4 regions of the Paenibacillus sp. FSL L8-0333 genome follow, and region 3 is predicted to be linked to each of the others. Evidence: riboswitches for the same ligand, from Rfam matches in the RefSeq annotation. Region 3 holds a riboswitch; each other region holds the start of a gene.

Region 1 (5,008 bases), 2.0 Mb from region 3:
ACTATGAATGACGGATAATGGTGTTTTAATCTCATGGGATACATTCGATATAAAATCATTTTTGAGGGTTTCAATACTGCCCAGTTCTTCAACCATCTTATTAAAATCCTCGAACATCACGTCTACATAATCCTTTTTATCCGCTCTGTGAAGCGGCTCAAGATAGACTGAAAAATCTCCCTCTGCTACCTGGTTTGCCGCCTCGCTGAGTTTACGCATGGGTTTATCAAAGGCGATGTACTTTTGCCGTGCGGTGACAAGGCAAAAAATGAAGGCAACAATGATCCAATATCCAGTGATTCCAAAGATGTATTGAGTTGGAACGCGTTCTACTGAAATGTAGGCGTCGTATATAAGTGCTTGACCTGCTGTTAGCGTGGACAGCACAATAAAGGTCCACAAAAACTCTTTCCATGAAAAACGCTTGGACTTGAACCGGGCATGCTGCTCCTGCCTCTTACTCATTGCAGCACTGCCTTGTAGCCAAGCCCATGCACTGTCATGATCTTGAAGTCCACACAACAAGAGAACTTGTCGCGAAGTTTGACGATGTATACATCTACGGCACGCAGGCTGGTTTCGCTGCCAATGCCCCAGAACTCGTCCATTAGCTGGGCACGGGAAAAGGTATGTTTGGGGTAGGAAAGCATTTTGTAGAGTATGTTGAATTCCCGTACCGTCACAGGGATTTCCTCATCGTTTACCGTTGCTGTCATATCATCCGCGTCCATCATAAGACTTCCTACCCTCAGTTTTTTTTCGTGGGCAATATTTGCACGTCGAAGTAAAGCGCCCACACGCATTACCAGTTCGTCCATATTGACCGGTTTGACCATGTAATCATCAATTCCAGCGCGAAACCCTTTTTGTTTTGAGGAAATATCATCACGAGCGGTAACAAAAAGAAGGGGGATCGTTTTGTTAATAGCCCTAACCGTTTCCGCAAATTCAAAGCCGTCAATCTCTGGCATCATAACGTCTGAGATGATAAGGTCATACAGGCTGTTATACATCAAATCATATGCTTCTCGTGGGTTTAAACACCCTTTAGCGTCGTATCCATTATTGCAAAGATAGGTGCAGATAATTTGATTAAGCTTTATATCATCCTCGACAACAAGGATATTAACCATGAAAATCATCCTTTCTAAGAAAACTAAAATAATTATAAGAGTTATATGTTAAGAAAATGTTTGGATGGATAGAGAAACTAAAAAACATACTTATCATAGCATAGTGATATACCGAAACGGATTGATAGTATAACTCAGCTGAACCTCAGATATCTGGAAAACTTGGACGAATTGGAAAAATGCAAAACTTTAGTATTTCTTCTGAGTATCATAGCGAATTCGAATGGAAGATAAGTCGTTTACAGGTAATTATAACCATGATAAAATTAGCGGTGGGACATGCGTCCCTAATCTATTAAAACTAATTGAATGTCCGCGTTAAAGGTAAAATCATCGAAAGATGATGACACAAAGCCATGGGTCTAAAGCCTTTCGACAGAAGGAAATGATCGCCAGGCCGCCATAGGGATGTCTTATGAAGCATAAAGGATAGCTCTAAGAATATGTAGTCTATTTTGAGCTCTTTTATTATTTCGACCTATACGGCGTTACATTATCGCAAGGGGCCGAAAGGGGAAGTACATGAACAGTTTTTTCAAAACAATAGGTACTAGTTTGGCAGTAGGTGCTTTATTGCTGTCCGGAACGATCGGATGGATGTCTAATCCAGGAGTAGTGTCTGCAGCTACCTCAACAGTAGTAACCGCGGATCAGATGATCAGCAAAGTAACGGCAGCCTCCAAAGCAATAAAGAATTTCCATCTGGATGTGACCAAAAAACAGGATATTCAAAGCGGCGGGGTGCGTATCAGCAACACCAACACTCTGAAGCTGGATATCAACCGTCTGCCGAATTTTGCCGCAGCAGGCACTGTCGCTAGTAGTCTTTTAGAAACATCGTACAGTCTATATGCCAATGACAAGGAGTTTTACTATCTTGTAGACGGAAGTGAACTGATCGATGAATCTGAAGATGAAGGTTACGACGATGACGGGGAGCCGATCGATCCTGATGCACAGTATTGGCTTGGACTGGAGAAAACGGAATGGGATGCCTTTTACTCTAAAGGCCAATACGATCCTGTTTCCATGCTTGATTCGGTCAAAAGTTATAAAAAATCCATGAAAGTCAGCACGGCTGGCGCACAAACGGTCTTACAATTCACGGTAACCGATCCGACAGCAGCTAAGGGGATAATCAAACTCTATGACCAGGAGAACCTCTGGGATGGTGAGACAGTTCAACCCAAAAGCGTAACGTGGAAATTATTCGTCAATACTAAGACCTGGCAAACGGAAAAGCTGACAGTCGATCTGAGTTATGTGCTGGTAAGTGATGGAGCAAAAGATACATACACCACGAAAATTGAAGCTAAATACTCCAAGAATAATAAAGGTACAGCCATTGTAAAACCGGCCGAACTAGAATAATAAGGACGATTCATATCGAGCAAAAAGCGCTGTTCCGCTGAACAGTGCTTTTTGCTGTATTCAACAGTAGTTGTTTATTAGTTGACAAGAATAAATCATTGCTGTAATTTATATGTATGCGCATGTATATAATATTTTGTTTAAATATAATTTAATGAAAGTTGGGAAAAAGATGATAGCACTAGACACAACATTAACTTTTCGCAGAGGACTGACATTAAAAAACCGAGTGGTTATGGCTCCAATGACCACGCGAATGAGCTTTTATGACGGTGTAGTAACACAAGATGAATTGAAATACTATTCACTAAGAACGGGCGAAGTAGGTGCGGTCATCACTGCGGCAGCAAATGTACAAGAGGGTGGAAAAGGATGGGAAGGTGAACTTAGTGTTTCCTCCGATCAATTTATTCCTAGCCTTAGCCGATTAGCATCTACTATTAAACGAAATGGAACAAAAGCTATTTTACAACTATTCCATGCAGGAAGAATGACAGATTCAAAAATACTACGTGGCGTACAACCAGTTTCCTCCAGCGCCATTGCTGCCGAACGTCCGAATGCAGAAATTCCAAGAGCATTAACAGAAGATGAAATTTTCGGTGTAATTGAGGATTTTAAAAAAGCGACTCAACGTGCTATTCAAGCTGGATTTGACGGGGTAGAAATTCATGGAGCAAACACATATTTAGTCCAACAGTTCTTCTCTCCACACTCCAACCGTCGTGATGATCAATGGGGCGGAAGCTTAGAGAAAAGATTTAATTTCATTAACCAATTAGTGGATGCAGTTATTGCTGTCGTTGACAATTCAAAGGTTAAGGATTTTATTGTCGGCTATCGTTTTTCTCCAGAAGAATATGAAGAGCCTGGAATTAAAATCACCGATACCTTTTATCTTATTGATAAATTAGCTGATAAAAAGCTAGATTATCTGCATATTTCATTAGGGGATTTTAAGAAAGTATCTGCATCAGAAGATTTTAAAGAAAAATCAATCCTGCAATATGTACATGAGAAAATCAATGGCCGTGTACCTTTAATTGGGGTCGGAGATATCCGTACCAAACAGGACGCAGAGGACACGTTGACAAATGCTGAATTAGTAGCAGTAGGACGTTCTCTTATCATTGATCCTCATTGGACAAGTAAAGTGCTGGAGGGTAAAGAAGATATCATCAGAAGAGTACTTGCTGATCAAGATAGAGAAGAACTCGTAGTAGAGAATGGTATTCTAGAATTCCTTAAATTAATGATGCCTGATCGTTTACGCTAAACCCAAACACAGTTTTGAGCGCTATATCTATAACGTTCCGCGGTAATTCCGCGGAACGTTATTTTTCTGTAACGACTCTATTCCCTCTTTAAGATTGTTGTCGTATGTTTCAACATTCGATTCATGAGATTTCGCCGTTCTGTTTTTATGTCGGTGTCGCTTCTCTTTAATGCGTCGCGGATGGGGATGATCTCTGTAATTTTCCTGCCGCTTTTTATTCTTCGATCTACACAAGTCGGAATGTAACCTACGTTAGTTATACTCGTGTGTCCTTTTTCATCCTTCTTTATTTTAAGCGTAAGAATGATACCGCTTTGTGTATAAGGAATATTCATTAGTTTAGTCGAAACAAAATTCCCCAATGAGTAAATAACGAATTGTTTTTTTCCACGAAGCGCTAACGGTTGTAGAACATGTGGGTGAGACCCCAGTATGATGTCGGCGCCATTTTTAAAGAAGAGATTGACCAGCTCTTTTTGCCTCTTGTTTGGAGTGTAACGGTATTCGCTTCCGAAATGCAGATAAAGCAAGACTAGATCGACTTTCTTTTTTAAATCTCGAATCTCCCGAATGATTTTGGGCGTAGATATCCGGTTAACCAGCCATGGCTTACTCACTGGTACAGGAATTCGGTTGGTTCCTGCTGTGTAGGAGAGGATGCCGATCGTAATTCCTTTGACGTTTTTAATAAGAGTTCTCTTGGATTCTTCTAATGATTTAGCTGTTCCCGTGTGGTCGATTCCATTACGGTCTAGAACTCGTAACGTCCGAACCAGACCCGGGGCACCATAATCCATGCAATGATTGTTGGCCGTTACTAATACGTCGAATCCGGCTTGCTTAAGTGCAGGGGCCAGTTCGTCTGGACATTTGAATATCGGACCGCCTGAACGTGGGCTTTTCCGGCATTCGGGGCCACTTCCAGCAAAGGTGGTTTCGAGATTGCCAATTGTCAAATCAGCCTGTTTTAGATAAGGAGCTACTTTTGCAAACAGGGGGCTGAACGAATAGGTTCCGTCAGGCTGTTTAGCATCCGAAATAATATAACGTTTGACCATTAGATCTCCCACAGCAGCTATTTGTATTTCAGTCATGGATATCCACCTTTTTATTATTTTCATTAGGATATGGCATAAAGTTGTTATGGGTTATTCTTTCTTTAAGGCGAAGTGCAAACATTTGTGTGGCTTTTTATTTAAAATGTGACCCAACGCATAATCACTTTATT
Region 2 (5,008 bases), 2.6 Mb from region 3:
AGATTAATACAAGCTGAAGCAACTAATGAATCATTTGTCAGACCTGAGACTTTTGATTTAAAAAGCTACTGGGAACAGTCGACTTTAGCTTTTAAAGCAGCTCTGCCAAAATATGTAGTGAAATTAAAGGTGAATGAGTCTATTCTTAAAGAATTACAACGTGAAAGATATGTAACTATAACTTTAGTAGAACCCTCTGCTAATACTGGGTGGATGAACGTAGAGGCCGAGTTTAATACTATAGAATCTGCCTGTCGTATCGTACTCTCTTTTTCTCCTTCAGTTATTGTTTTAGCTCCTACCGAACTAGTAGGGATGGTAAAGTCTGCTATTAAAACAATTTCCACAATATATGAGGAATTTTGACATGAATTCTAAATATCTACTACTTAAAGAAGATTTATGACACTTCTCTATAGACCAATGACCTATAAATCCCCTATAATAACACCATTACATAAAATTTAATAAGGGGGACATTTTACCAATGAGCTGGATGCACAAACTTCCGTTAAAACAAAGAATTGTTGCCGGATGTTACCTCGTTGCCGCACTGTTTGCTATTCCTGTCTTAGTTACGTTAATGATTCTAGGTCAATTTCTCGTAGGAATTATACTAGTAGTTGTTCTTGCAGGTCTGACTTTACCTGTTGCTCGCTTCGTGGAGAGAACGCTTACATCATCTTTTGATGATATTGCTAATGTATCTCACAGTATTTCGAAGGGGGATTTCACTAGCAGAGCGGACGAAAATGGTTCAATGGGTGACGTAAGCCGCTCCTTTAACACAATGATTGATAAGCTCAAGAAGATTCTGACCGATGCATCGCAGATCACCCGTCAAGTAATGGATGCAAGCCGCGGAATCGAAGATAAGAACCAGAACCTGAAAATTGTTATGGCACAAGTAGCCTCTTCTTCTACCGAGCTCGCTCTTGGTGCAAATGAAATATCTACGGATATCGCTGATATGACAGAATCCATTAAAGACATTGAGACCAAAGTATCCAATTATACGAACTCCACCAAAGAAATGAACAGACGTTCAATACATACCTTAGAACTTGTTGAGCAAGGGCGCCAATCCGTAGATACACAGGCTGAAGGCATGCGTAAAAACATAGAGGCTACACAAAAAGTGGCTGATACTATTGAAGCTCTCTCACAAAATGCCCGCGGGATTACGATGATCACCAAGACCATCACAGAGATCGCTGAGCAGACCAACCTGCTGTCACTCAATGCCTCCATCGAAGCTGCTCGTGCCGGAGAGCATGGTCGGGGTTTTGCCGTTGTCGCTCAAGAGGTTCGCAAGCTTGCTGAGGAATCTACGGCTTCCACAAAAGAAGTATTCGGTTTGGTCCGCAGCATTGAGTCAGATATTAAACAAGCCATCGATAATATCGCCATCAATGAAGAGGTTGTGCAGGTTCAGAATGAAATGATCACTCAATCTGCCCATATTTTCGCACAAATTGTACAAAGCGTGCAGTACATTACCGAGCAAATCTCTTCATTCTCTGCGGAGAGTGATCTTATGCTAGAAAGTGCCTTGAAAATTTCCAGTGCAATTGAGAATATCTCAGCAATCACCGAAGAAACCGCTGCAGGCACTGAAGAGGTATCGGCGGCTATGAATGAACAGATTAATGCCCTGCAGTCTGTTGCAGAAGAAACGGAAAAAATGACCCAGGCCGTATTTAATCTGCAAAAAACCATTCATATCTTTAAATTCTAGTTCAAAACTATCAACTGCCACCTAAGCTGAGTCTTAGGTGGCAGTTTTTTTCGCGAGGCAAAACTTCATCTCTTGGACAAGACTTTCGTCAAATTTCGAGTTTTTTTAGCGGATTATGTTGACAAAAATTAATGAGGAATATATTGTAAAGGAAAATTATTCTTATCAACTATAAATTAATATTGGCAAAATCCTCGAAAGAGGATGACGCAAAACCATGGATCTACAGCCTCATTTTTTCGTTTGAGGCCATGATTGCCAGGTTGCAGAGGAACCAGGACGGCTGAACTATTGTTCAGTCTTAGCGGCGCCTTATGCCACCAACCTGTGCTTACTATAGAGCACAGGTTTTTACTTTTTGAGTATATTGATCTATCGTATCTATTCGGTAGATTAATAACTAATATATATCAAAAAACTTGTGAGGTGTTTCTTTTGAAGACAGTCGCAGATTACATGGCGGAAGCACTACGTAACCTAGGAGTCACCCATTCTTTTGGGATCATTGGCAAATCGATTTGTCCAATAGTTCTAAAGATGGTCGATTACGGTATTGAATTTATTCCCGGCAGACATGAAGCAAGCTCCGGATTCGAAGCAGCAGGGTATGCGCTGAAAACGGGTAACCTAGGCGTAGCATTTGGTACTTCTGGTCCTGGTGGAACTAACCTGCTCACAGCAGCAGCTCATGCGAAAGCTAACAACCTACCTGTCCTGTTTATTACCGGCCACCAATCCATTACAGAGCTTGGAATTCCTCAATGTCAGGACTCCACCTCTTTTCTGGCTGATTTAGCTGATATGTTCAGACCTGCCACCTTGTTCAGTAAATTGGTTGAACGTGGGGATCACTTTGGTACTATTTTTAATCATGCGATTTCTGTGGCCCTGGCCAAACGGGGTCCTGTTCATCTTTGTATTCCTTTTGATGTACAAACTGAAGTATTGGAAGAATGCAATATTGTAATCCCTGAAAGAGAGTCTCTAATTAGTCAAGCAAATATCGATAGAGTCATCGATGCTATTCAAGCTGCTAAGAATCCTTTGATTATTGCGGGTAAAGGAATTAACCGCTCCGGAGCACATAAAGAGCTTGTTCAACTCGCAGAAACTTTTAATATTCCTGTAGTAACATCTCCTGGTGGAAAAGGGGCTATAGTCTGGGATCACCCGCTCTATCATGGTCCTATTGGCGTTGGCGGTTCGACCCACGGGGATGATTTATTGAATAAAAGCGATCTGTTTATAGTGCTTGGATCACGTTTAAGTGATATGACCATCTGTAATCTTAAACGGGAGAATCATCCAGCAACTTTAATTCAATTTGATATTGATCCAAGCTTTGTCGGAAAAATCCTATTGTCCAAAACGATACCGGTCACTGGGGACCTGCGCGATAATTTGGTGCACTGCCTAAATCATATTGACCCAAGCACAATCACCAAACGCGAGGCTTTGGCCGATGCTGATTATTCAGAAGAGCTTCCAACCCTCAAGAATCTTTCACTGGCTTCAGTAATGAGCACTTTAAGTGATTTGATCCCTTATAATAATTCAATTTTCGTTGATGATGGAAGCCATGGATTCCACGCTGCAAAATGGTACAAGGTTAAGAAACCGGGCAGCTTTGTTTTTGATGCTTATTTTGCTTGCATGGGTAATTCGATCGGCATGGCTATTGGTGCAAAAGTTGCAGCTCCTGAAGAAACTGTCCTCTGCATTACAGGTGATGGTTGTTTCATGATGCTCGGCGCTGAGATTAACACCGCTGTCTGCAAAGATATCCCTGTCATCTTTATCGTGGTCAATAATAAGCAACTAGATATGGCTCTTAAGGGTATGGAGAAAACCACAGGTCGTATCGATGGAACTCTATATGAAGTACCAATGGACGCCGTGAAATTCGCTGAATCTCTAGGTGCTAAAGGCTACAAATGTGAGACTGCGGATGAATTCACAGCTGCAATTAAAGATGCGGTAGCTCTAAACCATGTTGCCGTTATTGAACTACTAACAGACCGTGATGAAGTCCCTCCGACTGCACACCGTACTTTGAACCTAAACTAGGAGGCTAACCATGAAGGAAAATATCAACAGTGGTCTCAACCACTTCACGAATCTATCAGGAGACTATGGCGCAAAAGCACTAGCTCCAATTAAAGACCACTTCCCTGACTTGGCTGAATTTATTATGGGGAATGCCTATGGCGATATTTTTCAACGTAATACTATAGCCCCTGACTGGAAGGAAATCGCAGTCATTTCATCTTTAATTTCAATGGGTCAATTCGAACAGCTGGGTGTTCATTATGTTATGGCCCTTCGTGTTGGAGTCACCGTAGAACAGCTTAAAGGCATTCTATTACACTTAGTACCCGTTATAGGGGCACCTAGAATCATCACAGCTTTTAATATCCTGCTTGCAACCATAGAAGAAATCCAATAACCCAACAGTTCGACAACAATATACAAAATTCGACTTTATTATTGCATGCACTTGAAAAATATGCCTATAATAGAGTCGGAATATCCCAATACTTGCTGTATAGTGTCGAATTTTGACTTTTATAAAACAGCTAAGTGGATATATAAAGGGCTGGATATTGCAGTCGAACTGTTTTGGACAAATTCAATCTATGGGAGAGATTTAGGCATGGGAAGTTTCGTTTTGAAGACAGACACTGCAAACAAGGTTATTAACATTGAGTTGGATGGAACATTTTCTGAAGAAGATGGTCTAAAATCTATTCAAGCTTATCAACAAACTATCAATCCAATTACTCCAGCTGACTATGAACTAAAAATCGACTGCAGAAAGCTAAATGTAACTGCACCAGATGTTGTACCTCTTTTAGAAAGCTGCTTTGTAATGTTTAAGAATGATGGATTTGTAAAAGTAAATCTAACGCTTGAAAATAACCCGATCCTCAAAATGCAGCTTTCCCGTCTTGGCCGTAAAGCTGGACTCGATAACATCGAGATCATTTCTGCGGTTACAGTCTAGATCTTTTAATCTTAATATGTAGGCCACATTTTACTGCTTTCCTGGAGGCGTATTATGACCGGAATTCGTATTAAAGGCATTGATATCTATCATCCCAGCAATATAGTTGGTAACGACTTTTTCATTAAGCATTTTGACGAAAGAGGCATTGATATTCGAGGTCTATTATCCGCATTAGGTCGTAATGCACGGTATAGTATTAAGGATGCGGAGGAGAATTCCCTTACGATGGCTTTTGAGGCTGCCCTGAATGTTCTGGAGAAAAG
Region 3 (5,008 bases):
CTAGTGTTATTCTTGTGCGTACGGTTTCTCCTTCACGGACAGCACGGTCTGCACCGAGATGGTATTTCACATCACCTGTCCAGCCATAGTTAATGCCTGTGGAGCCTTCGGAAGGGAAAAGCTCCTTGTTCGGAGAATGATGAAACTCTGAAAATATGATATCATAAGGTTTGCCCAAAATATGTGCAAGAACGTTGAGGCGACCGCGATGCGCCATGCCCATCAAAATATGCTCTGCACCGTCATGTGCAGCAGCGCGTACGATTTCGTCTAACATCGGCACAAGAGCATCATTGCCTTCAAGACTGAAACGCTTCTGACCTACAAAAGTCTTGTGGAGGAAGGTTTCAAATTGCTCTACCTGAATCAGGCGGTTCAGGAGCTCTTTGCGTTCTGTATTATTCAGGGGTGCTGGTGAGCTGGTGGATTCTGCCTGTCTATTTAGCCATTGCAGTTCTTTTTCTTCATGCACATGCCCGAATTCATAGGCGATAGTCTTGGTGTATGCCTGACGCATACGTTGCACGGCATCCCACCCGGTATGCACATCATTCGGCGCATTTTCCCATATAAGCGTGGCAGGCAGTGCAATCAGGTCTTCGCGGGTCAGCCCATAGGTTTCAGGCTCAAGATATTTTGCCATGGGATTCTGATCGCGTACCAGCGGATCAATTTCAGCGGCCATATGGCCATATATACGAATATTGGCGATTAGCTTGGAAGCTCTTACTGCTTTTCTAAGCCATTCGGTGTCTCCCGAGATGCGCGGCTGAGGAGCCGGTTCGCTATCCGGAGTTAGGGGAGGGGGTCCCGAATTTGTAAAAAGCTCGCGATAATTATTTTCTACGGTGGAGGGATCTTTCACAAACTGTTCATATCTTTCTTGAATGTAGCCTAAATTGGGTCCGTAATACTTACTCCAAATGGATTCGTTATAGGGCTCTTTGGCTGCCATGAATACATCCTCCTTAACGGATGAACTCCATACGTGACATTTTGTGTCAACGCTTACTGGAGCTGTGATGATTGCGGTTTCATTTCTCATCTTATTGTGCTACTTTCAGCCACTGTAATCAATTCATTCTTTCGTCCAATACGTTCGCAAAATGGTATAGGTTAGCTTGTTCTAATGAAAAGAAGGGTGTTTCTTCTCATTACCCATTCTAAAGGCCTATTAAAATGATTCTATTATCCTTATTTTTAACTATTAGGTCAGTAAATATTTATTTTGCTAGTACAATTTATTTTATGTAACGGACGAGTATCGTGATAATCGGACAAGATCTTTGAAAAAAAATCTTTTATTTTTCGTTTTTAAAATAGAAAGTAACCAGGAATCGACACACTTTTCCGCTTTCTTTTTGTATAATGTTATTGCAGATAGTAATTTTATAGTTTTTTAAGCAGATCCTTTCGTGAAAAGGGTCCAGTAAAAGGTAAACTTGCCGAAAGGCAGGGGCACAAAGTCGCGGGTCTAAGGTAGAGATACTATGACAGCCGGATTGCCTGGGGACGTAAAATCTTAGGGGGAGATTTTTTGGAAAAGTCCAACCAGGGTAGCAACAGAGAACAGCAGTTTATTGATCTGGATCAAGAGTGGGTACATTTATTATTAGCAGCTAAGAAGGCTGGCATTAAGGCAGATGAAATCCGCCAGTTCTTTCATGAGAAAACTGTGCAGATCGTGCAGTAATACATTAGAGGGGTTACATATCGAAAAAGGGCACAGCGGTTCTTCGCTGTGTCCTTTTTCGATATGATTTAGTAGAAGAGAGGATCGTACCAGATTAGTAGGAAGTATTAATCCTTTTGATCGAGCTTCCATTTCTGATAGTCCAGAAATTCTTTGAATTCGCGTTTGCTAATGCCTGAGTCCATAGCTTCCTGCACCAATCGGAACCATTCCGAATCTAAATGTGATTCCTCTGCATCATTTGGTTCTCCATAGAGTAGGGCATGAATGGATACCTGAAGCGCGTCAGCGATCTTTTCGATAAACTGGATGGATGGATTGGATTGGATGTTTCTCTCCACGTTGCTAAGATACGACTTAGCCACATCTGCTCTGTCCGCAAGCTCAGATAGGGAGAAACCCTTGTCTAGGCGGAGCTGCTGGATACGTTGGCCCATATTCTGTGGCACTATGCTGACGCCCCTCCGTAATTTTTGTTATTAGTATAGCAAATATCAATAAATCGGACAAAGTTTATTGTAAAGAGAAGAGCAGCAATCTGCTTATCCGTGGCCGGATTCAGGATCTGCTGCTCTTCGAGTATTTTATTAAATTACTTTATTGATCTTAGTAGTCTTTTTTCGCACCTTGTTTAGCTACGAAATCCCAAGTCAGTGTTAAGCTATCGCCTTGGAAAATATTTTGATCTTGGTTATTTTCCACAAATTCGAATTGGACGGAGAAGCTGTCATTGGTACCGGCTTTAATACCGGATGCTTCGGTAAAGAGTTGATCCCAACCTGTATTTTTTACGAGATCCGGATGCTGACTTTTTAAAGCAGCAAGTGTAGTCTCATAAACTACATTTTCAGGAGAGACGATAGGTACCCCTTTATCATTATTTCTAAGGAATTTAACTTTAATGAACTCGGCTAAATCCAAGTAGTTATCTCCTTTAGCATCCGTGATTTGAGTCGATGTATTCAGAATGATAGATCCGATATCGAGCGAACCATCGTTTTTCAATTTGAAGGATTTAGTTACAGTATCACCTGGTTTCAGGTTAGGAATATTAACGATGACAGAAGGGTCGGAGTTCAGATCGAGTGTACCCGCTGCGAATGTAGCTGTGCTTTGCGCAGTGTCGCTAAAGTATGCGAAGGTTCCTCCGCCGATTAATGATAAACCCAGTGCTGCAGATGCTACGCCAAGACCCAATGTTTTCTTGATACCCATAATAAAATTCCTCCTCAAATTTGTGTTTGAATTTTTTATAAAATTTATATATTGTATCTTCCGGTTCGTAAGCGGAAGTGGACAATCAACTTAGGGCTGTGTTTCTGTTGGGGACGGTGAGGCTGGCAGTAGGGCAGTATTTTTCTTTTCTAATGCAGCTACAGCCTTCCAAGAGGTATACAGAGCATAGAGCAGAAGCATCAAGCCAGGCACGATCATGAGGACTACACTTCCAGCTTTGGAAACCGCGAAATTCATAGCGTAACCGACATAGGGTACAGTGACCCCGGTATACTGAGCTACAACATTCGCAGAACTGGTTGGGTTCATGTCGGGTGCGTCGTTGTTATCGCCTTTAGTGCGATAAACAGCTTCACCAGTAGCGTTATTGACGGTCGCTTCTACAATCCGGTGAGTAATGAGCAGATTATCTTCGTTCCTAAAGGTGATGACATCGCCTGGTTTGAAACGATTCATATCCCCTCCGGGTTTTAATGCGACAATTGAGCCTGTCTGAATTCCTGGTTCCATCGATCCTGAGAGTACGGTTTTGATCTCATATCCGAAGAAAGCAGGTTCACCACCGGAGGCCTTGGATAACACTACGGCTGCCACCAGCAGAATAAAGATCACAAGCATTAAGCTCGATAAGGTATTATTGATAATTTTTTTAATTCGCATCTTATTCTCCACCTTTCTCAGGTTGAGGGTCCGAAGGAGCTTGGGTTGCTACCGGCGGGGTAGTCGTACTGTCTTCCGCCTTTGGCGTCTCTTGTGGAGCCTCTTGCTGAGGAACATCTTTTGGAATTGTGAGCTCTTCACCAATTTCCGGCTTAACCGGGTCAGTGGCTGGGGCTTCAGGTTGTTCTTTATTTGGGGCTTCCGGAGCAGCTTCACCTGACGTTGGAGGGGTTGCCTCAGCTTTCGCTTTATCCTCGGCTTCTTGTTGCTTTTTCTCCTCAGCCAAACGTTCTTCTTCCTTCTTCGCTTCTTCTTCTTTCTTTGCTTGCTCTTCTTCTAGCCGAGCTTTTTCAAGCTCTTCTAGTTTTTGCTCGCGAGTCTGACTGATCATTTGGAGTTTATCTTGAAGGGTAGTGATACCTGAGGTTGCCGATTCTTTAAGGTTAGTCAATTCGGTATTTAGAGCTTCATAAGTGGAGGTGAGGTCGCTAGAGATCACGCCATCTGGTTGAGTGAAGGTAATCAGGAATGGCAGCGGCTGTGGGAACTCTCCTTCGCGTAATTCAAGTTGTCCATAAACATCACTGGTAACTACCGAAGCGAATGGAAGACCGACATCGTGTATGGAGGTTAGGTAACTAATAACTCCATTTAAGGAAGCATTCAAGGATTCCGAGATCACACCGCTTTGATTCAGGCTGCTTTGTAAATCTCTGAAAAATTGCTCATCCTTGATTTCTAGACAGTTTGAATCTAGAGAAGTCATATATCCTCCTATCTGGAAGAGTAAGGCTGCTGCTGCACTTAGCTCATTGTGGATTTGATTCCAAATTTGGCTGTTAGCCGCCAGTTGCTCGTTAACGCTATCTATTTGGGATTGAAGCGCCGCTATTTGCGAAGAAATCTCTTGTGCAGCGACATCAAGCTCTTCCAGCGACATCCCTTCTATTCCCGAAACGTCCGAGTAGTTAGCTGATGAGGAAAAGGGTTGTAGTGATTCTTTTAAAGTGAGCGCTCGATTAACATGCTCTTTGAACTCTGTAAGCAGTGCCTTGATCGAATTCGGAAATACTTCGCAAAAGCTAATCGTGCTAGTGGTTTGCGCAGCAGCTCCAAAGCCTCCATAGGTACCACCAACTTGCTGCGAGGTATATAGAAATAAGACGGAGACAGCCATTCCTGATTGCAGTATACGTAAACCAATTTTCCTGTTTCTTCTAGGTCTTCTCCTTGCTGATCTGGGTCTCAGAGGAATACCTCCCCTCAATGTCTGTTTCTTTGGTTCGTTATTATCGTTCTTTATTAAGAACAACTTCTGTAATGAATCATACATGGAATAAAACAAAAAGAAAACTGCCAATAACGCGCATTTGTACTCTATAAAGAACAAAAATGATAATTTATCTCTGAATAACTCTA
Region 4 (5,008 bases), 120 kb from region 3:
TTCTATTCTTTTTGCTCAATTCTTGATTTTGGTGATTTTTTTGGCGGTAACTTGTGCAGGGAATGAATCATCACTTACTTCAAAAAATACTTTAATCTCATCGCTTTTTTTATATTTAGAAGGTGCAACTTTATTTACCCAAATGGCTTGAGAGTACTCATTAGATTCGAGAACCTCCTTGTATTCCTTGTTCAAGTCTTCTTCTTTTAATTCGGAAATTACTAAAATTCTTTTATTTTCTACATCTATTGTATGTACAATTCCTTTCAAAACTTCATCATTCTTACTACAGGCGGTGACTAATAACAAAAAAACAAAAATAAGAGTCCATTTAATAGTAGTACGTGGTTTTTGAATCATGGACCTTCCCCTCTAGTGGTTACGACATTAGTTTAAAATCGGTTGCACAGGCATAGCATTTTGTACATTACCAATATAAGAATAAACAGCAGCATATCCATTATGACGACCTTTATTGATTCCCCTCGCACGCGGCAGTAACAATGTATCCTGAAATGCTTCCTGATGGTTTAGCCAAAAAACCACCATGATTAAACTAATTCGTACTTATAGTCATGTGCAAATTCTTTGAATGTAATGGGTCTTTTACCAAGTAATATTTGTAAATCGGGCGTGATTTTTTTGGCTAATCCAATTTTTGCAGTGAAGTAAATTCCAATCATAACAGTCACAAATTCTTTTTGAATTCCTTTTGTTAACATTTTATCTCTAAACTGAAGAACTGATGGATTAACATATTTGATTGTTTCTCCTAGCTCTTCAGATAAAATTTCAGCTACTTCATAGTAATCTAGCGCTTCAGTTCCCGTTAACGAGTAACCTTTATTTTCATGACCATTCTCAGTTAGGATTCTAGCTGTTACAGTACCGATATCACGAACATCGATAAAGCTAGTCTTGCCTTTTCCTGCGGGTACATAGATCTCCTTTTCTTTACGTAGCTCTTCCCCATGTTGAGAAATTAAGTTTTGCATGAAGAAACTTGGGCGTAAAAAAGTATATGGAATTCCTGATTTTTTAATGATTTTTTCAATTTTATGGTGTGGAACAATTGGGTTTTTCTCTACGCCCAATAGAGATAGAAACACAATGTGTTCAACTCCGACTTCCTTTGCGATATCTATGAGGGGTTGGAAATATTTTTTTGCGTCAGCTATATGAGGAGGGCGCAGTAAAAATAATTTTTTCACTCCTGTTAACGCTGGACGAAAAGAATCAGCATTTTCAAAATCAAAATAAACATACTCACTGTCTTTTCGATGGGAGGCAATTTTAAAAGGTGTTTCACTTTTCCTTAGTTCGTTAACCACTTCACGTCCTACATTACCGGTTGCCCCTGTGATTAGAATCATAAGTCTCACTTCCCTAACTAATATTTAAATAGATTGTTTTAAGCACGTTCATAAACGTGGACATTTCTTGTTCAGAAATATTTTTAAGTGCGTTATCCATGATTTCGTCACTAAGAACTTCTATTTGACTCTTAATTATCATTCCCGAATCTGTAATGAATACAAGATTTGATCGTTTATCATTTGGATTATCTCTAATGTCCAGAAGTCCTTTTGCTTTAAGTCGCTCGAGTATACCCGTTATTGTAGGGCGATCCGAGTAAGTTCGCTCTGCAATCATAGCTGGAGTTGTTCCTTCTAAATGAATAGATATATCTTTTAATACTGCCCATTGAGGAGCTGTTACATTATAAAGTAAAAGTTTTTTTGTTAAGCTTTTTTTCATTTCAAGACTTACTCTTATTAATAACTGTCCTGGGTTGTCCATAAATTAATTCCCCTCTTTATATAGTTTGCACACTAACTACTTGATTAGTATACAAACTATATTCTCCTTTATCAATTTTAATTATTTTATTTGTTTAAATTGTGGGGAGTTACAGGTGAATGTCAATAATATTGATATTTAGAACTTTTGTTTGTATATAATAAAAATGAATGTTCTTATTTTTAGAGGCGATCAATCATGGAAATGAGTATCGACCAAACGGTTGGGATTATTTATCAAGTCAAGGAGAGCAAGATTACACAACGCGAGATCGAGATCCGTGGCATCCGTGACAAACGTCCAACATAAACAAAGGGGATAAATATCATGCGGTGTATAACAATACGGCAGCCTTGGGCGACCTTAATTGCTCTTGGTGAAAAAGAGTTTGAAACTCGTTCATGGAGAACAGCCTACCGCGGCGAGTTAGGCATCCATGCCGGAATGAGGATTGACAAAAAGATTTGTGAACAGGAACCGTACAAATCAGTATTGGCGAAACATGGCTATACAGCGAATAATTTGCCGACAGGAGCTATTATTGCTACAGGTCAGCTCGCGGGATGTTATGTGGTTACTCCAGAGGTGGATTTAAGGGAATGGATCAATGGGAACGAATATGATTTTGGCGACTATAGCGAAGGACGTTTTGCCTGGAAGCTTGAAGAGGTTCACTCACTGCGCCATCCAATTCCAGCCAAAGGTCGGCTAAGCTTGTGGGAGCATTCGGATCACTTCTGAACGGCGAATGATATTTTTAATGTAATTTTTATGTGCCTATCAGCTTTTTTTCAGGTTCGAGGTATATATTGAAGACACCAAACACCCCCCAGTGTTTTGTGGTATATCTCTCTCAGGTCTTGCCAACTCCCATGGTAAGGCCTATTTTTTTGTTCACTAATTGATTGGGGGGAGAGTAGAGCGGCTTCTATACAGCTTTATTTAATCTGATACTGTTCTTCGTAACTCTTAAAAGAGGAAATATCCAGCCCTAGGTATCTGCGCATATGGATGGCAGCCTGAGCCGCAACAATGTCATTCAACAGCAGCATTCGTTCGTGATAGCCACGACATATATACTTGGCTTCAATTCCCGTATTAAGTCTGTTTTGCTCATACACCTTGATTCCCCGTCTTCTCATTTCTGCACGAACATCCCTTAGATCTGTTGTAGCTACTGCAGCAGCTGTTCCAAGCACCTCCAGATAAGGGGCGGGTGTTCGTAAGTGTGTAGATAAAATGGCGGAGTCCCGTTCGAAAGCTGATAAAATCATCGGAAGCAATAAATAAGATTTCACCAGCATGTTGTCCCTGCTTTCTGCTCTATGCATGAATCTCATCACCTCTAATAGGAACGTATATTCGTATTCTACCCCGATATTCCAAAAATAATCAATGGTATTTCTAAACAGCTTATCAAATGTGATTAAATTCACAAGTAAATAACGAAGAATAAATTATATTAAAATTGTAATAATAAAAAATAATGTATCGGACGCACATAAAGGAGAATTATGATGGAAAAAGAGGGCAGCCTCCAGCGTGGATTGTTTTTTGGTTTAATTCTGAGTGTTCCCTTATGGATATCCATATTGGGCTATATACAGTTACTTTAAAATTTAATGAAAAACCTTATGCGAAGCGCCTTTAGGCGCTTTTTTTGTATGGTAATAATGAGGGGGATCATCGAAAGGAATTGATTGACAATTGTGGGTGTCGGGCGCTAAACTGTTATTAATTCAAAAAGTATTAAAAGTCATAGACGGTTATTGGAGAGAATGCTTCGGCTACCAGTTCTGGACTTGCAGTGTAATACATATATATAGTCATGATAATAGCAAACCGTCTGAAAGGGCGGGACGCAAAGTCCAGGAGTCTAAAGTGTCTTAAAGGCACAATGACCGTCCGACTGCCATGAGAAGGGAATTCCACTTCTTTTTGGCGGTCTTTTTTGTTGTTAGGTCCTTTAGAGTTTCTGGTAATTATTCTGATTAATATAAATCATAGTTTTAGGAGGTGTGCCATTTGAAAAGAAGAATAAGACCGTTACTCTCGCTTGTATTAGCTGGGATTTTGACGGTAGGTAGTGGGCTTTCCTCATTAGGAGCTGGAGTTGCTGGAGCTAGTAGTTCTTCTACATTGGGAATTGCAGGGGTCTACAACGTGTTTATTCTAGGGGATATAACAACGGTTTCGGATACGGAAGGAAGGTTTGCTGCTGGAGGTAACGTTAACTTAACCAACTATAGTGTTGGAGATAGGTTGACCGCTGCTGAGGTTTCCTTGACTGACACACTTGTTGTTGGAGGGAATCTTACTTTCAACGGAGGTACTGTTTATGGGAATATCGTGCACGGGGGAGATTTTTCAGGGAATGTAACGCTCCTCAAGGGAGGTACAAAAAGACAGGGGAGTACGATTGACTTTTCAGCCGTAGGTCAGTCTTTGAAGGACAAATCAGCAGAACTTGCAGCATTGCCGGCGAATGGAACAACAGTGTACCAATATGGCAGTCTTACCCTGACAGGTACAGATCCTGCGGTCAATGTTTTTAATGTTCCAGGAGATAACGTCTCTAATACCTATGGAATTACAATAAATGTTCCTTCAGGATCTACAGCAATTATTAATATTGATGGTTCTAACGTAAAAATGAAAAACTTCGGATTTCTACCTAATAACGTGTTGAATAGCAAGAAAATTTTGCTTAACTTTAGCCAAGCTGCGTATCTGGATATGGCAGGCATAGGTGTAATGGGAAGCATACTTGCCCCCTATGCTCATGTTGATTTTATTAATGGTCAGATTAACGGTACTTTAGTGGCGGCTTCACTCAAAGGGACTGGTGGTGGTGAATTTCACCACTATCCATACGATGGTGATGAACCTGGACCAACGCCGACACCAACGCCAACAGTGACACCAACGCCAACGCCAACAGTGACGCCAACGCCAACGCCGACAGTGACACCAACGCCAACGCCGACAGTGACACCAACACCGACGCCGACAGTGACACCAACGCCGACGCCAACACCAACACCAACACCAACGCCGACGCCAACAGTGACGCCGACGCCGACACCGACACCAACACCGACGCCAATACCAACGCCGACGCCAACAGTGACACCGACGCCGACAGTGACACCAACACCGACGCCAACACCAACGCCGACGCCAACAGTGACACCGACGCCGACACCGA

Evidence for each region. Region 3 has a riboswitch for cyclic di-GMP ahead of NYE72_RS01885 (anti-repressor SinI family protein). Riboswitches for the same ligand answer to the same signal wherever they lie in the genome.
Region 1: another riboswitch for cyclic di-GMP. It lies ahead of NYE72_RS10520 (DUF6612 family protein); the one in region 3 lies ahead of NYE72_RS01885 (anti-repressor SinI family protein).
Region 2: another riboswitch for cyclic di-GMP. It lies ahead of NYE72_RS21005 (thiamine pyrophosphate-binding protein); the one in region 3 lies ahead of NYE72_RS01885 (anti-repressor SinI family protein).
Region 4: another riboswitch for cyclic di-GMP. It lies ahead of NYE72_RS02435 (choice-of-anchor A family protein); the one in region 3 lies ahead of NYE72_RS01885 (anti-repressor SinI family protein).

What each region holds. Positions count from the first base shown of each region.
Region 1 is NZ_CP150186.1:2,398,455-2,403,462, forward strand. Features, by position in the region: gene NYE72_RS10510 (HAMP domain-containing sensor histidine kinase) at 1-465, opposite strand, end outside; gene NYE72_RS10515 (response regulator transcription factor) at 462-1,133, opposite strand; cyclic di-GMP riboswitch class I at 1,447-1,538, shown strand; gene NYE72_RS10520 (DUF6612 family protein) at 1,656-2,504, shown strand; gene NYE72_RS10525 (NADH-dependent flavin oxidoreductase) at 2,617-3,780, shown strand; gene NYE72_RS10530 (CapA family protein) at 3,858-4,874, opposite strand.
Region 2 is NZ_CP150186.1:4,679,948-4,684,955, forward strand. Features, by position in the region: gene NYE72_RS20995 (YafY family protein) at 1-366, shown strand, start outside; gene NYE72_RS21000 (HAMP domain-containing methyl-accepting chemotaxis protein) at 488-1,738, shown strand; cyclic di-GMP riboswitch class I at 1,913-2,009, shown strand; gene NYE72_RS21005 (thiamine pyrophosphate-binding protein) at 2,165-3,805, shown strand; gene NYE72_RS21010 (carboxymuconolactone decarboxylase family protein) at 3,816-4,184, shown strand; gene NYE72_RS21015 (hypothetical protein) at 4,392-4,742, shown strand; gene NYE72_RS21020 (ketoacyl-ACP synthase III) at 4,797-5,008, shown strand, end outside.
Region 3 is NZ_CP150186.1:427,472-432,479, forward strand. Features, by position in the region: gene NYE72_RS01880 (2-oxoglutarate dehydrogenase E1 component) at 1-955, opposite strand, end outside; cyclic di-GMP riboswitch class I at 1,426-1,510, shown strand; gene NYE72_RS01885 (anti-repressor SinI family protein) at 1,538-1,693, shown strand; gene NYE72_RS01890 (helix-turn-helix domain-containing protein) at 1,801-2,130, opposite strand; gene NYE72_RS01895 (TasA family protein) at 2,300-2,908, opposite strand; gene NYE72_RS01900 (signal peptidase I) at 2,999-3,589, opposite strand; gene NYE72_RS01905 (hypothetical protein) at 3,591-4,766, opposite strand.
Region 4 is NZ_CP150186.1:548,767-553,774, forward strand. Features, by position in the region: gene NYE72_RS02410 (DUF3221 domain-containing protein) at 16-360, opposite strand; gene NYE72_RS02415 (SDR family oxidoreductase) at 552-1,373, opposite strand; gene NYE72_RS02420 (MarR family transcriptional regulator) at 1,387-1,800, opposite strand; gene NYE72_RS02425 (ASCH domain-containing protein) at 2,128-2,541, shown strand; gene NYE72_RS02430 (hypothetical protein) at 2,739-3,131, opposite strand; cyclic di-GMP riboswitch class I at 3,627-3,717, shown strand; gene NYE72_RS02435 (choice-of-anchor A family protein) at 3,826-5,008, shown strand, end outside.